DNA from 2 places in the Cetobacterium sp. ZOR0034 genome. Region 1 is predicted to be linked to the other one. Evidence: riboswitches for the same ligand, from Rfam matches in the RefSeq annotation. Region 1 holds a riboswitch; the other holds the start of a gene.
What was found. Region 1 has a riboswitch for cobalamin ahead of L992_RS12805 (TonB-dependent receptor). Riboswitches for the same ligand answer to the same signal wherever they lie in the genome.
Positions count from the first base shown of each region.

Region 2: linked by a shared signal. The riboswitch ahead of L992_RS00850 (TonB-dependent receptor) and the one ahead of L992_RS12805 (TonB-dependent receptor) in region 1 are both predicted to bind cobalamin.

Region 1 covers NZ_JTLI01000113.1:302-7,977, forward strand. Annotated here, with positions in the region: gene glmS (glutamine--fructose-6-phosphate transaminase (isomerizing)) at 288-2,108, shown strand; gene L992_RS12795 (DMT family transporter) at 2,208-3,062, shown strand; gene L992_RS12800 (YkgJ family cysteine cluster protein) at 3,076-3,615, opposite strand; gene L992_RS12805 (TonB-dependent receptor) at 3,623-5,590, opposite strand; cobalamin riboswitch at 5,597-5,787, opposite strand; gene L992_RS12810 (NlpC/P60 family protein) at 5,860-6,327, opposite strand; gene L992_RS12815 (META domain-containing protein) at 6,314-6,700, opposite strand; gene L992_RS12820 (hypothetical protein) at 6,743-7,676, opposite strand, start outside.
Region 2 covers NZ_JTLI01000002.1:58,649-66,324, forward strand. Annotated here, with positions in the region: gene L992_RS00835 (stage 0 sporulation family protein) at 1-312, opposite strand, end outside; gene L992_RS00840 (TIM barrel protein) at 439-1,398, opposite strand; gene L992_RS00845 (ABC transporter substrate-binding protein) at 1,395-2,249, opposite strand; gene L992_RS00850 (TonB-dependent receptor) at 2,313-4,235, opposite strand; cobalamin riboswitch at 4,263-4,431, opposite strand; gene L992_RS00855 (methylated-DNA--[protein]-cysteine S-methyltransferase) at 4,548-5,027, shown strand; gene putP (sodium/proline symporter PutP) at 5,044-6,477, opposite strand; gene L992_RS00865 (rhodanese-like domain-containing protein) at 6,796-7,092, opposite strand; gene L992_RS00870 (flavodoxin) at 7,103-7,606, opposite strand; gene L992_RS00875 (ThiF family adenylyltransferase) at 7,608-7,676, opposite strand, start outside.

The sequences.
Region 1 (7,676 bases):
AAGTTTTTTATTTTTTTTAAAAATATTTTTTATTGCAAGTTTTTTAATCTTATGATACTATGAAATGACTCTATATTAAGGAGAATTAAAAAGAAAATAAGCGCCAGAACTTTTTAAGTTGACGAGGACTGGAATTATCGAACATTCGGCGGATATTCCAGAGGTTACTACAACCTTAGACCTTCTACAAATCTAAAGGGTGACTTTTAGGACAAAGGAAGGTAAGTAGTAATTCTTCTTAAATATAAAGAACATTGAAAATTAAATATTTTAAGGAGGATTTTTTTATGTGTGGAATTGTTGGTTACATAGGAAAAGGAGATGCAAAAAGCGTAGTTTTACAAGGACTTGAGAAATTGGAGTACAGAGGTTACGACTCTGCAGGTATCGCAGTTATAAAAGATTCTAAGATTATTGTAGAGAAGAAAAAAGGTAGATTAAAAAATCTAGAATCTCATCTTGAAGGACTTGACTTAAACTCTCATATCGGAATCGGGCACACTAGATGGGCCACTCATGGAGAACCTTCTGATAGAAATTCTCATCCTCACTATAGTGAAGATATGTCTGTAGCTGTCGTTCACAACGGGATTATCGAAAATTATTCATCTCTGAAAGAAGAACTTATTAAAAAGGGGTATAAATTTACATCTGATACAGATACTGAAGTTGTAGCTCATCTTATACACTCTATCTTCAAAGGAAACTTACTAGAAACGGTAAAAGAAGCAATCACTTACTTAAGAGGTAGTTTTGCTCTTGGAGTTATTCATAAAGATTTCCCTGATGAAATAGTTTGTACTAGAAAGGATAGTCCTCTTGTTATCGGAATTGGAGAAAATGAAAATCTTATAGCTTCTGATATCCCGGCTATTCTAAAATATACAAAGAACGTGTATTTTTTAGAAGATGGTGATATCGCTAAATTAACTGCAAACTCAATCCAAATTTTCGACAAAAATTTATCTCCTGTACAGAGAGAGATTAAATTTATCGAATGGGATTATGAGCAAGCTACAAAAGCTGGATATCCTCACTTTATGATCAAAGAGATTTTTGAGCAACCTAAATCTATCGAAGAAACTCTAAATAGAAGAATTCAAAATGGAGCAATTGATTTTTCTGATGTTCTATCTGATGAAGATATCAAAAAATTCAATATGATTCATATCGTTGCTTGTGGAACTGCATATCACGCTGGTTTACAAGGCCAATATGCATTAAGATCAATTTCTAGAACGAATGCTCTTGTCGAAATTGCCTCAGAATACAGATATATGAATCCATTTGTCGATGAAAATACTTTAGCTATTTTCGTAAGCCAATCTGGAGAAACTTTAGATACTCTAGCAGCTTTGAAGGAAGCTAAATCTAGAGGTGCTAAAACTCTTGCTATCACAAACGTTGTCGGATCTACTATATCAAGAGAAGCCCACAATACTATTTACACTATGGCTGGACCTGAGATTGCAGTTGCATCAACTAAAGCTTATACAACACAAGTTATTATTTTCCAACTTCTTTCTATCTATTTAGCTGAAAAAAAGGGATTACTTAATAGCGACGAGGTTAACAAATTAATCGAATCACTTTACTCTATTCCTTCTAAAGTTGAAAAAGAGCTTCAGAATACAGATCTTTTAAAATCTGTTGCAGAGTTTATGAAAGATAAAAGTAGTGGGTTCTATATTGGAAGAGGAGTAGACTTTGCTACAGCACTTGAAGGATCATTAAAAATGAAAGAGATTACGTATATACATACTGAAGCTTTTGCAGCTGGTGAGTTAAAACATGGATCTATCGCTTTAATAGAGCCTGGAACACCTGTTATAGTTGTAGCTACGCAGTCAAATCTTTTAGAAAAAACCGTTTCAAATATGAAAGAACTAAAAGCTAGAGGAGCTCACATTACAACTATCGCAAGAAAAAGTTGTAAAGAAGCTATCGAAGCATCTGATGAATTTATTGGAATTGATGATATTGAAGATGTTTTCTCTGTTTTACTAGCTATTATACCGCTTCAACTTCTATCATACTTTACATCTGTTGCAAAAGGAATTGATGTGGATAAGCCTAGAAATCTAGCAAAATCAGTTACTGTTGAATAATATAAAAAGAGCCAATCGGCTCTTTTTTTTATACTTTTTAAGTAGAATTTAACATTTTTTCATGATATAATACTTTTAGAATTAAGGGAGGAATATATTATGAGTGATAGATTAAAAGGAACTTTATGGATGTGTGTGTCCGCTTTAGGTATGGCCTTAATGGGAGCTACAGTTAAATTTATTGGTAGTGATATCTCTACTTTCGAAAAACTTTTCTTCAGAAATCTCGTAGGAGTCGTTATGTTGCTCTTTTCTATGAAAGGTCAAAATATAAATATCTGGGGTAGTAGCAATAAAAGTAGATTATTTATGATTTTTAGATGTGCAACCGGCTTAACAGGAGCTGTTCTAAATTTTTACTGTATTAACAAACTTTATTTAGCTGATTCAGCTTTATTAAATAAACTTTCACCATTCTTTGTTGCTATTTTTGCAACTTTATTTTTAAAAGAAAAATTAGAAAGACATCAAATTCCTATACTTATTGTCGTTCTATTCGGAGCATTATTAGTTATAAAGCCTAAATTCAGTTTTGAAATGTTACCAGCTTTAGCCGGATTTTTATCCGCTATTTTTGCAGGTGGGGCCTATACACTAGTAAGATATCTAAGAACTATGGAAGAACCTTCTACTTTGGTTTTATGGTTTTCCGCATTTTCAATGATCGGTATGATTCCGCCAATGCTTATTCAAGGATTTATAGTCCCAAACAGGATACAACTACTTTATCTTATTCTAACAGGTATTTTCGCTACAATCGGACAGATTGGTTTAGCTTATGCTTATAAATATGCTTTAGCTAGTGAAGTATCTATATATCAATATTTAAGTATTATATTCTCTGCTATAATTGGGTTTATGGTTTGGCAGGAGATTCCAGATATTTTCAGTATGATAGGTGGTCTTATAATTATTGGTGCTGCATTATTTAATTATAAATTATCAAAAAAGTGATTGCAAATTGCAATCACTTTTTAAATTCATCTATTATGCTACTCAATTTTATATTTTGATCTTTTTTATACTCCTGATATTCAGGTATCGCTTTATCATCTATAAAACAATATTCTTTCTCATCCAAAGAAAACTTTTTCAAAATTTTATCATAAATGCAAACATCTTCTTTTTCAATTCTTATTACAGTTGATTTCCCTTTTTTACACGGTTCAAGAGGAGAACAAGTTTTAAAACAATCACTCTTTTCATATATTTTATAAGAAATATATCTACAGCATATAGGTCTAAAATCATATATCAAACAACTTTTACTCTCTTTATCATGAAAATAACATGCCTTATCCTCTAATTTATTCCTTAAAATTTTCTCTTTAACAATATCATTAGAACTAATAAAGTTTAATATCTCTGCTTTTTCTTTTAAAGATATCAAAGAATAATCCCAATTACAACAACCACAACTATTACTCGTCTGATTACAAACTCTTTCACCGTTTGATTTTACAATTTTTTCTTTAGCTTCCTTTAAAATATTTCTCAGCCTCTTCATAACTACCTTAGAATTTATAAGTCGCTTCCAACGTATAAATTCTTCCATCCCCTCTATTATATTGTCTTATATCATCCCAATATCCCACATATGTTGCATATTTTTCATCAAACAAATTATTAACTCTTCCAGTTAATGTAAGAGATTCTAAAGGTTTATAAGACAATGAAATATCAACAGTTGCATAATCTCCTTGATCCTTTTTTCTGATATTTGTAGGATCATCCGAGTCAAAATATCTTCCATAGTAAATTACATCTGCGTTTCCAACTATTTTAGGTGTAAATTCATATCTTGCACCAAATCCCAATTTCCAATTAGGAATAAAAGGAACCTCTTTATCTTTTAAACTATCAAATTTAGAATCTTTTATTTTGTGATATATATATGTTATTGATGTATTTAAAGTAAGCTTTTCAAAATAATGTTCTGCAAAAATTTCTACACCGTATCTCTCAGTATCTCCAATATTATAATATGGGAAATTCGAATACTCCTCACCACTATAATAGATTTCATCTCTTGTCATCTTATAGAATGTTGACAAACTTATATATGTATCATTTATATAATCTTTCACACCAAACTCTATTGTATCTTGTGTTTGTGGGTTTAATTTTTCAGCATTTACTGTATAACGCATCTCTGATATTAACGGAGTTCTAAAATCTCTAGATAATTTTCCATAAACAACGCCTGATTCATTATAGGAATATCTCGTTTCCAAAGTGTAAGAATAGTCATTATACTTTGTCTTATTTTTAGTATCCCACTTCTCTTCTGGAATAGGTGATCTATTTCTAAAATAATAGTTATACTCTGCAGTATTGTATCTAACACCTTGTAAAAATGTAAATTTACCTCTTTTATTTTCATTCATTAAGAATATTCCATAACTATCTTTTGTTGAATCATCAATTCGTTTATCTTGTGGAGTCGCAATCTCTTTAGTTAAATCAGTTCCTAACATAAAATAATCACTCTCTGTATAGTTATGCTTTAATTGAATTTTCCCATAAAATTTTTCCTCATCATCTTTAGGAATTACGGTTCCTGTTTTTGGATTATGAGTTTCAAATTTCTTTTCATAAAAACCTAAATAAGAGTACAGTTGAGTTTTTTTATTCAAATCATATCTATATCCTAAGTAATAATCATTGCTATGTGATTCACCTCTTGAAATATTCCCCGGATTTCTACTATCATTTTCATAAATATCCTCTGGTACATCACCATCTTTAGCATATTTTTTTTCATCTCTTGTATATCTAAAGTCAATCTCTCCATCATTTAAATTATATTTTGTACTTAGCACAAAGTTCTTTCTTTTACTAAATATATCTCCATATTCATCGCCTCTTTTATCACTTCTTTGTAAGCTAGAGTTATATCCAATACTTGTTGCAATTTTTTCTGTCATTTTTGTATTCACACCAACACCAAATTTATTAGATTCATGACTTGATACAGATCCTGATATATGCCCTGAATAATTTTTCCCCTCTGAAAATGAATCAATTTTTTTTAATCTAATATTTACAATTCCTCCAATAGCTCCATCACCGTATAAAATCCCTCCACCGCCAGGAACAACTTCTACTCTTTCAATATTTGCTATTGGAATATTTGTTATCTGATCTCCTTTTATAGGTACTCCATCCAATGTTACTATGGTATTTTTTTCTGCATGAACAGGACTCCCTGCTCCACGCACATCAAATCTAATACTATCATAATAATGTGATACAATAACTCCAGGTGCCATCCTTACAATATCCACAAGATTTTGAGCCCCTTTTTCAACTATCTCTTCACTTGTTATAACTGTTATATTCGCTCCTGTTTCTTTGATATTGGTTTCAAAATTATCTGTGGTTATAACACTTTCTTCCAGTTTTATAATCCTCTCATCTAACTTTGAATAAGCCAAAGTTGTGTAAGTCAAAAGACTTAGCACCATGATTTTTCTATTCATTTTTCCTCCCTCGAAGTATCATCTTAAAAGTATCCTGACTCATTTCACCCTACTCGCACCTCTTCCCAAGTTACCTCAGTGAGCTTTTGTGCTTTCGTCAATGTTACAGTGGCGGGGCCGTAGTGGAATTTAACCACACTTCCATATTAAGATGTCATTTTTTAGTACTTCACATGTTAACACATCTTACTTAATATTTTCCAATATAATTTTTTTATAACAAAAACTTTATCTGTACATTTAAAATATAATAACAATTTAGGTATAATTTACAAAACCTTTCTAACTTGCCACAAATGCTTATTCCAATAATCATCAACCTCAGAGATAATCACCCCTCTAGAGGTTGATGCATGTAAAAATCTATTATTTCCTAAATAAACACCTACATGACGTATTTTTTTTCTACCAATTTTAAAAAATAACAAATCTCCAACTTCCCAGTGAGTTCTATTTTTTATTTTTTTCCCTTCTAAGGACATCTTTTCAGTTGTCCTAGGTAAACTAACTTCAAACTTCTGTTTATATAAGTGTTGCATAAGAGCTGAGCAATCTACTCCCGATTTAGTAGTTCCACCTAATCTATATTTAGTCCCCTTCCAATTGTTGTAAAAGCCTGAAATTTTAACTACTCTAACCTGTCTTTCTTTTTCACTAATTTTAGCTGATGAGCACCCTGTCAACAAGAGTAAGAACAAAATCATTATATTTATTAATATTTTTTTATTTCTTAACAAAATTTAATTCCACTCCACTTTTTGTAACTATTCGAATTCCATTTTCTGTTATTCTAACCTCTTGTGCTTCTTTTAAGTTTTTTAAATACCCTTGCTCTTGTAACATTAAATTTTCTGGTCCCATCATTCTAGTTGTACCTATTTCCCCCACAGAAATTTTATCTCCATCTATTTTATAAGTTGCAAAATATCTATTCACTCCAGAATTACCTACTATTTTTTCCTTCTGAAAAAAAACATCAATCTGACTTTCTTCAATTACATTCTCTAAACTGTAAGTATTATCGAGAACTTTTGATAACACATCTACCTTTTTAGCAAAACATCCTCCCATTAAAAAAATCGCAAACAAAACTAATACCAATTTCTTCATAATTTCACACCTCACCTTTTTTATTTAATAATATTTTATAAACTAATTTTCTATATAAAACTTTAAACGAACACTCTCTATAATATTTTCATTTTTATCAAAAATTTTATAATTAATTTCCGACCCTTGAATTAAATGATTTAACTTATCAATACAAATAGAAGCTCTTCCATTTTCAATTTTCATTCTTCCAAAATCTAAATCTATCTCTTCACTTTCTCCAAACTCATCTATCTCTTCTTCTATATCATTTACTTTTATTTTAAGACCACTATATTTTCCAGACAATACTCCCGTTTCCTCTAATAAATAATACCCTTGAACCTCTCTAAAATCATCAATATATATTTTTTGCCCAGGTATATACCATTTATCTAAGGCTATCGTCTTTGAAACTTCATTTTTCATAGCTAATATAAAAACTTTATCAATCAAAACCTTTTTTACTCTATTGTAACTAAGACTTAATACCTCTCCCTCAATTCTATAATTCATATTTAAATCCAAGTTTTGAGGCAACTCTAACCCTATATAAATCTCTTTCGTATCATTAAATATATCATCATTTAACTGCTCGATATAAATATTAGGATATACCTCTTTTAAAGGAACAATTCTAACATTTTCTAAACTTTCTTGCTTCTCTATATTTTCCTGAACGATTTTCAATGAAGCTTCTTTAGCTAAATTCAATTTTAGTCCTTCCGAATTTACCTTGTTTTTAGTTATTTCTAGATCATAATCATTCAAACCTATCTTTTTTATAATCAAATATTTTTTACCATACTCCTGTTTCTTCAAAATCGGAGTTTTATAATCAAAATCTAAATATATTTCAGGATTAAATTCAGGCATATTAATACTTAGTTTCAAAACTTCTTTTCTATCCGAATATTGATACTCTATCTCTAGTTCATATTTACCTTTTACCAAGTTCCACTGATCTACCATAAGTTCCATTTTTTGCCGATTCAAA
Region 2 (7,676 bases), on a different contig from region 1:
AGCTTCATTCGCTTCTAAACGAAGTGTCTCATATTTTTTAATCTCTTCTTCGCTTGCTTTTTTTACAACTGGTTTTAGTGGTAAAACCAATACTCTTTCTGGAAGCTGCATAGGTCCACCATAAACAATACCAATCTCTTTTCCTCTTATAGTGTCAACGATTACCCTGTCACCTTTTTTATACTCTATATCATCTACAATTTCAAAACTATATCTTTTCTTTGTAGTTTCAAACATAACACCTAGTATATTGTAAAGTTTATTTGGATCTGATACGATCTCTTCTTGTTCTTTTTGTTCTTCGTTTTGAATTTCATCCACTTTTGCTAATGTTGTTTCATCTATATTTTTATCTATTTCTAAATTTCCTTGTGCCATATTTCCTCCCGCGAAAATCTTAACGTTCTATAATATAGAGTATATCATATTTTTCATCTTTTAAGAATTTATTTTGAGATAATTTAACTGCTCTAAAACTTTCTCTTTTAAGTCTAACAGAGATGTAAAACCTAACTCTAAATTTATATATTTCAAATTAGGTAAGTGTTTCATTATTTTATTTAGACCACCTTCATACACTAAATGAGGATCTATATTTTTCATGTGCTTTAGTTCTATTTGAAATTTTTCAAATCGATCTCCTTCTTTCCACTTAGAAACTTCAGTTTTGAAATCACTATCCAAATAGTTTCCAAACTTCACTCCATTTACATGTAATCCAAATATATAGTTTTTCAACTCTTTCATCCTCTCAATTCTATCAATTATAAAATCATCAGCTTCTTTAAAATTTGTTACTGATCTCTCTAAACAAATTAGATGTGAAAAATCTAAAAGAAGCCCTTTATTTTGATAGTTCACCTTTTCAATAAAATATTTTGTCATCTCATAACTTCTAAAATTTAATCCTGGCCAAGGTAGATTTTCAAATAACAACAACGGACCTTCCCCCTCAAAAACTTCATTTATTATTTTTATACACTCATTTAAAACTTCTAAATCTGTATACTCAAAATCAAAATCAAATATATCTTTAGGTCGAACATGTGACACATGAAAAACCATGTATTTAGCTCCTATTCTTTTAGCGTTTTCAAATTGCTCTTTAAATGTTTCTAACAAAATATTTTTATCAAAGCCTCTATAATAATTTTTTATCCCTTCATCATTATAAAAATCCTCTTTAACTTTCTTCCAGTCACCTTTCCAAAATTCCAACCACGTTGGATAATATAAAAGATGCACTCCTTTTACTGGATAATTTCGGTACTCTGAAAAATCCAAGTGATCTCCAATAATTGTTTCTATTCCCGATATACCTTTTTGACTAAGTTGACTATATATAACTTCAAACTCCTGCTGCTCATTTTTCTTGGGTACAAAACTAAATGTTATCATCTCTTCAACACTTCCTTTAATGCTCTTAAAGCTTTTAAAACCCTTGTTGATGGTCTATTAATGCTTTCATCAACAAAATAAACATTTCTATTTTTTATAGCATCTACCTCTTGCCATTCAACTCTTTTTAATATCTCTTCTATCATATATTTTCTATCTTCGCCTACTAATATAATTTCTGGATTTTTTTCTAGAATAGATTCTAATGGTGGTGAAATCCATCCCTTCTCACTTTTAAAAATATTTCTTCCACCTATACTTTCTAAAGCATCGTTTAAAAAAGTTTCAGCTCCTGTTGTATATATAGGGCTATCCAAAATTTCAAAATAAACTCTTTTATTTTCTAAATTTCTATTTGAAACTATCATCTTCAACTCTTCAATAAATCTATCCTTCAATTTTTGGGCCTCATCTTTTCTATTTAAAACTTCGCCTATCTCTGTTACAGAATCCGCTACTTCAGAAAGTGATTTTGGACTTTTAATAACATACACTGGAATTCCAACTTCATCAAAAAATTTTAAACTTTCTTTTCCTTTTTTCAAATTATGATGAGATGAAATTACTAAGTCTGGCATTAATTCTACTATCTTTTCCTCATTCAAATCATCACTTCTTAAAAAACCTTTTCCCTTTAATCTTTCATCTACTTTTTCTGAATAACTATCTACCCCTATTAGCAAATCTACTAAACCCATGTCTACAATAATCTCTGTATTAGATGGTACAGTCGATATTACTCTTTCAATATTTTCTGGTATTTCAATTACTCTTCCTGTACTATCTACTAATACTCTTGAAAAACAAATTGTGAAAATGAAAGTGTTTAATATCATTATTTTTTTTAACATTGCCCTCTCCTTCAAATAATATGAAAAATGCCCCTTTCAAACTTTGAAAAGAGCATCTCTTTCTTAGAAGCTGTACTTAACTCCTAAATAATAATTTCTTTCTGCTGCTGGATAATATACTCTTCCAAATCTTGGATCCCAACTACTCGCTTCTTTATATCCTATGTAATCATAATATTTTTCATTAAATAGGTTATTTACTCCTACACTTACAATTAATCCATCTTTAAAGTCATATGACATAGATATTCCACTTATTAAATAACTATTCACTTTTTCTCTTATATTTTCTTCATCAGATGCATCAAAAGCTTTACCATAATACTCCCAAGAGTTATTTAAAGTTAACTTATCATTAAATCTATAATTAAAGTTCAATACTCCCTTTACATTTGGAACCCCTGGAATATCCTTTCCATCTTTAAACTCTGTTCTCATATATGTCAATGATTCTGAAATCGTCAACTTATCAAAGTAGTGCTCTAATGAAACCTCGATTCCTTTTCTTTTACTTGTTCCATCTAAATTTCTATTACTTTTCTCATCAGTTGAATCATTTTTTCCATAAAAAATTTCGTTCTCAGTCTCAATATAGAATACAGATGTCGAAACATATGTATTTCCTATGTAATCCTTTACTCCAACTTCATAAGTTTCTGTTCTTTGAGGTTTATATTCTCCATCCCAAGCACGAATCTCATCAGTATTTGGAGCTCTAAATCCTGTTGTATAACTTACATAAGTCGATCCTGAATCTGAATATAGATAACTTCCTGTTAGCTCAACTGCATCCTCTTTAAATTTTTTGTTATATTTTATTTTATTTTTATTTTCATCATCCTTCAAACCATTGTACTCTATATTTTGTCTTCTATACCCTTGGGTAAATCTAAACTTATCAATAGTATAACTATTTATTAAAAATCCACCCAATGAATCTTTTTCTGCCTTTCCATTTCCATATGCAAAATCCGTTGTATGTCCTTTATAAATATCTCCGCCTATAACAACATAACTATCATCTAAGTAAGAGTATTTCAATTGTGGTTTTAAGTATTTTATCTCGGTTTTATAGTTACTTCCATTTGAAGAGTATCTTTCATGAGTAAATGTTCCTAATAATTTAAATTCTAAATTAGAATCAATATTATATACATAATCTCCAGCAAAATCATTTTTCTCTGTTTTCCCATCAACTTTCCATGTCTTCGGGTTACTTGAAACTTGAGTTCTATCTCCGTCAACCTCTTCTCTTGTTAAACTTCCAGGAGCTCTAAACTCATTATTCGAATAATTATATTTAAATCCAAACTCTCCATCTGCTAACTTATATCTTGTTCTAAGTCCAAAACTTTCTAAATCATCCTTAGCATAATCTCTATATCCATCTTTCTCTTTTTTTAAATAATCTAATTCTAAAGATAGTTTGTCGTTAATCTTAGTTCCATATATAGCCTGCTGTTTCTTTAACCCATATGATCCTATTTCACTATTTAAGCTACCATAGTTCTTTTTATCCTTTGGCATTTTAGTTACAATATTTATTGTTCCACCAATCGCTCCATCTCCATATAAAACAGAACCTCCCGAAGGAATAACCTCTATTCTTTCTATATTATCTACAGGGATTGAACTTGTTTTATATCCTGATAAATCTATTGAGTTTATCGGTGCCCCATCTACAAGAACTATTACATTTGATTTTGCTGTTGCTCCTTGCCCTCTCATATCAAAAGCCGCATCTGCTCCACCCATCTCTTTAACAGTTACACTCGATACTAATTTTAAAGCTTCCGCTACTGTCTTCGCTCCTCTTTGCTCTATCTCTTCGGCCGTTAAAACAGTTATATTTTTTGGAATATCTGCTACTGTTGCAAAAGTATTTTCACTCGTTATAACACTTTCTTCTAGCTTTACAACTTTTTGTTCTGCCACAGCTAAATTAGCTACAACAACTAATGCTCCTAATAAAAATTTTTTATTCACTTTTTTTAATCCTCCCATTCTGTCACTCGCAGATTTAAATTTTATGGCAGGTATCCTGACTCAACTTCATCCTAACAATAGCCCTTCCCAGTTTCCCAGTGGTTTTACTATCTTCGTCCATTTCACAGTGGCGTGACCGTTTAAGATTCTCACTTAATTCCCTTTTAATTTCAAAACCATACTAATTTATTATACTACAATTATTTTGTTTTTAAAAGTTTTAACCTTTTAACGAACATGTTTTTTTAAATAATCTTGATTTTTTTCTATTATTTCAGTATAATCTAAAATTATGTTTTAATAGGAGGTCTTATGAAAAATATAGTTCCAGGTTATTTTTATATTTTTGATACTCCACTCGGATTACTTAAAATAGAAGCAAATGAAGAAGAAGTCACAAAAATAGAACTCAACAATCCCTCTTCAAATAGAACCTTTAAACTTACAAAACTTTTAGAAAAAGCTTTTAAAGAGATTGAAGAGTTTTTAAACGGAAAAAGAAAATACTTCACTTTTAAAATAAATCCATCAGGAACAGAATTTCAAAAATCTGTTTGGAATGCTCTTTTAAAAATACCTTATGGTGAAGTAAAATCATATAAAGACATTGCCATCGCTATTGGAAATCCAAAGGCTTGTAGAGCTGTCGGAATGGCAAATAATAAAAATCCAATTCCCATAGTTATTCCCTGTCATAGAGTTATTGGTAGTAATGGAAAATTAACAGGTTACGCGTATGGATTAACTTTAAAGGATGAATTATTACATTTAGAAAAAAAAGGTACAAAATAATTTTGTACCTTTTTCATTATGCTTCAACTACCCTTTTACAGAATACTTTCTCAGCTATATAAACTGTTATTAAATTTGTCATAAATCCTGGTAATAGCTCATACATATAAGCATCTAATCCAATAACTTTCCAGATTAAAAACACAAATGTCCCCACTAAAATTCCTGATAAAACACTTTTTGCACTTACATCTTTTAAATATAAAACACCTATTATTGCTGGTCCAAATATTGTCCCAAATCCTCCCCAAGCATATGCAACTAGCGATAAAACTTTAGCATTTTGATTAAGAGCAAATAATAAAGCTAGTAATGCAATCACTACTACACAAACTCTACCTACAAACATAATCTCTTTATCTGTAGCATCTCTTTTTATATATTCATAAAAATCTTCAGTTAATGTTGTTGATGATACTAATAGTTGAGAATCTATTGTAGACATTATTGCAGATAGTATTGCTGCTAATAAAATTCCAGCCACCCAAGGGTTAAATAACTCTTTTATCATATAAATAAATATCTTCTCTGCATCTCCACCAAGTTGACTTACCTCTTTAAATAAAGGAATTCCTAATAATCCAATTGCTATAGCTCCAATTAGTGATATTAATACCCAAATCATAGCTATTCTTCTAGATTTCTTTAACTCTTTTACATCACTTATACTCATAAATCTAACTAAAATATGTGGTTGTCCAAAATAACCCAATCCCCAAGCTAAAGATGATAAGATACCCATAACTCCAATATTCTTTCCACCTTGTTTAAATATATCAAAAGTTATTCCCTTTAACTCTATTCCTTGCTTCACAGTTTCTAAATCTCCTATTTTATAATAAGCCATTACTGGAACAGCTATTATTGCCATAAACATAAGAGCTCCTTGGAAGAAATCTGTCCAACACGATGCCAAATATCCACCCATAAATGTATACACAACGATTGTTACTGCTCCGACTACAACTGCCACCTTATAATCTATTCCAAGTATCGACTCAAATAATTTTCCAGCAGCTACTAATCCAGATGAAGAGTATATTGTAAAGAAAAATAGTGTTCCTACAGCCAAAATTTTTCTAATAGTTCCCTTATCATCTTTTAATTTTCTTTCTAAAAATGTTGGTAAAGTCAATGTATCTTCAATCTCTGTTTCTACTCTTAATTTTGGTGCTATAAACTTCCAGTTTAAATAAGTCCCTATTGCAAGACCTATTACAACCCAAATCTCCCCAAATCCTGAAAGATAAACAGCTCCAGGTAAACCCATAAGCAACCAACCACTCATATCACTAGCTTGTGCCGATAATGCAGTTACCCAACTTCCTACTCCTCTTCCACCGATTAAGTAATCCTCTGAACTGGAGGTTTTACCATAAAAGTAAACTCCCACTCCTATTAAAAATATTAAATACGCTCCAAATGTTATAAATGTTTCTACTCCTATCATTTTTCTCCTCCGAAATTTTTTTTAAATAAAAAGAGGGTCACCTAAGTACAACTGTACCTAAGTGACCCTCATTAAAAGAATCCTATAAAAATAATCTTTTTTTAAAGTTATTTCCCCTTAGATACAGATCCAAATTTGTAACACAAAATGGATCTGTATCTAAACATAAACTAATGCTTAAAACACAAATCCCTATCTAGGGGGGATGGGTTGTCTATTTACATTGTTAGAAATAACTTGATTTTTTTTCATTAGAACTCTCCTTGAATTTTTATTTTATTTATATTACCATATGAAAATAATTTTGTCAAATTTTTGTTACCAAGTTAAAATTCCCTCTTCAGAATTATACACATTTTCAAATCCCTCTTCTAATAAAATCAGAGCTGCAGACTTTGAACGAACTCCACTTCTACAAAAAGTTATATATGTTTTATTTTTATCTAACTCGGTAATTCTCTCTCCTAGTTCATGAAGTGGAATATTAATTGTCTCATTTAAAGATTCATCCCAATACTCCTCTTCTGTTCTAACGTCTAAAAGTACAGTATCTTTATCTTTAAGAAGATTTTTAACTTCCTCTTTTATCAATGTTTTATAATTTCTTTTCTGCATCTTTTTCCTCTTAATTAAATAAAGGTTTAATCTCCTCTATCCAAGCTTTTATTCTATCTGGAGTTTCATTATCTTGATTACTCTCATCTAGGGCTAATCCTACGAATTGATCTCCTACTATAGCCTCTGTTTCTTCATAAGAATATCCTACTGTTGAAGTAAATCCTACTATTTTTGCTCCATTCTTCTCTACAACATCATAAAGTTTTCTCATAGCACCAACATAAGACTCTCCAAATGCAAATTGATTTCCTACTCCTACAATTCCTACAACTTTTCCTGTAAAATCAAGTGTTTTAAAAGTCTCATAAACAGTTTCCCAATCTCTTTGTAACTCTCCTACACCATAAGTTGGAGAAACTAAGATAAGATTATCTAATCCTGCCATCTCATCTATTCCGTTGGCTACGTCAAAAACTTCATAATCTTGTCCTCTTAAATAAAACTCTATTTCATCAACAATCCCAGCAGTTATTCCTGAAGTTGTTCCATAAAAAATTCCTATTTTTTTCATATTAATTTCCTCCACCATTCTTTAAACCAGTTATATCTTTTATCACTTCACTTGCTATAATAAGTCCTGC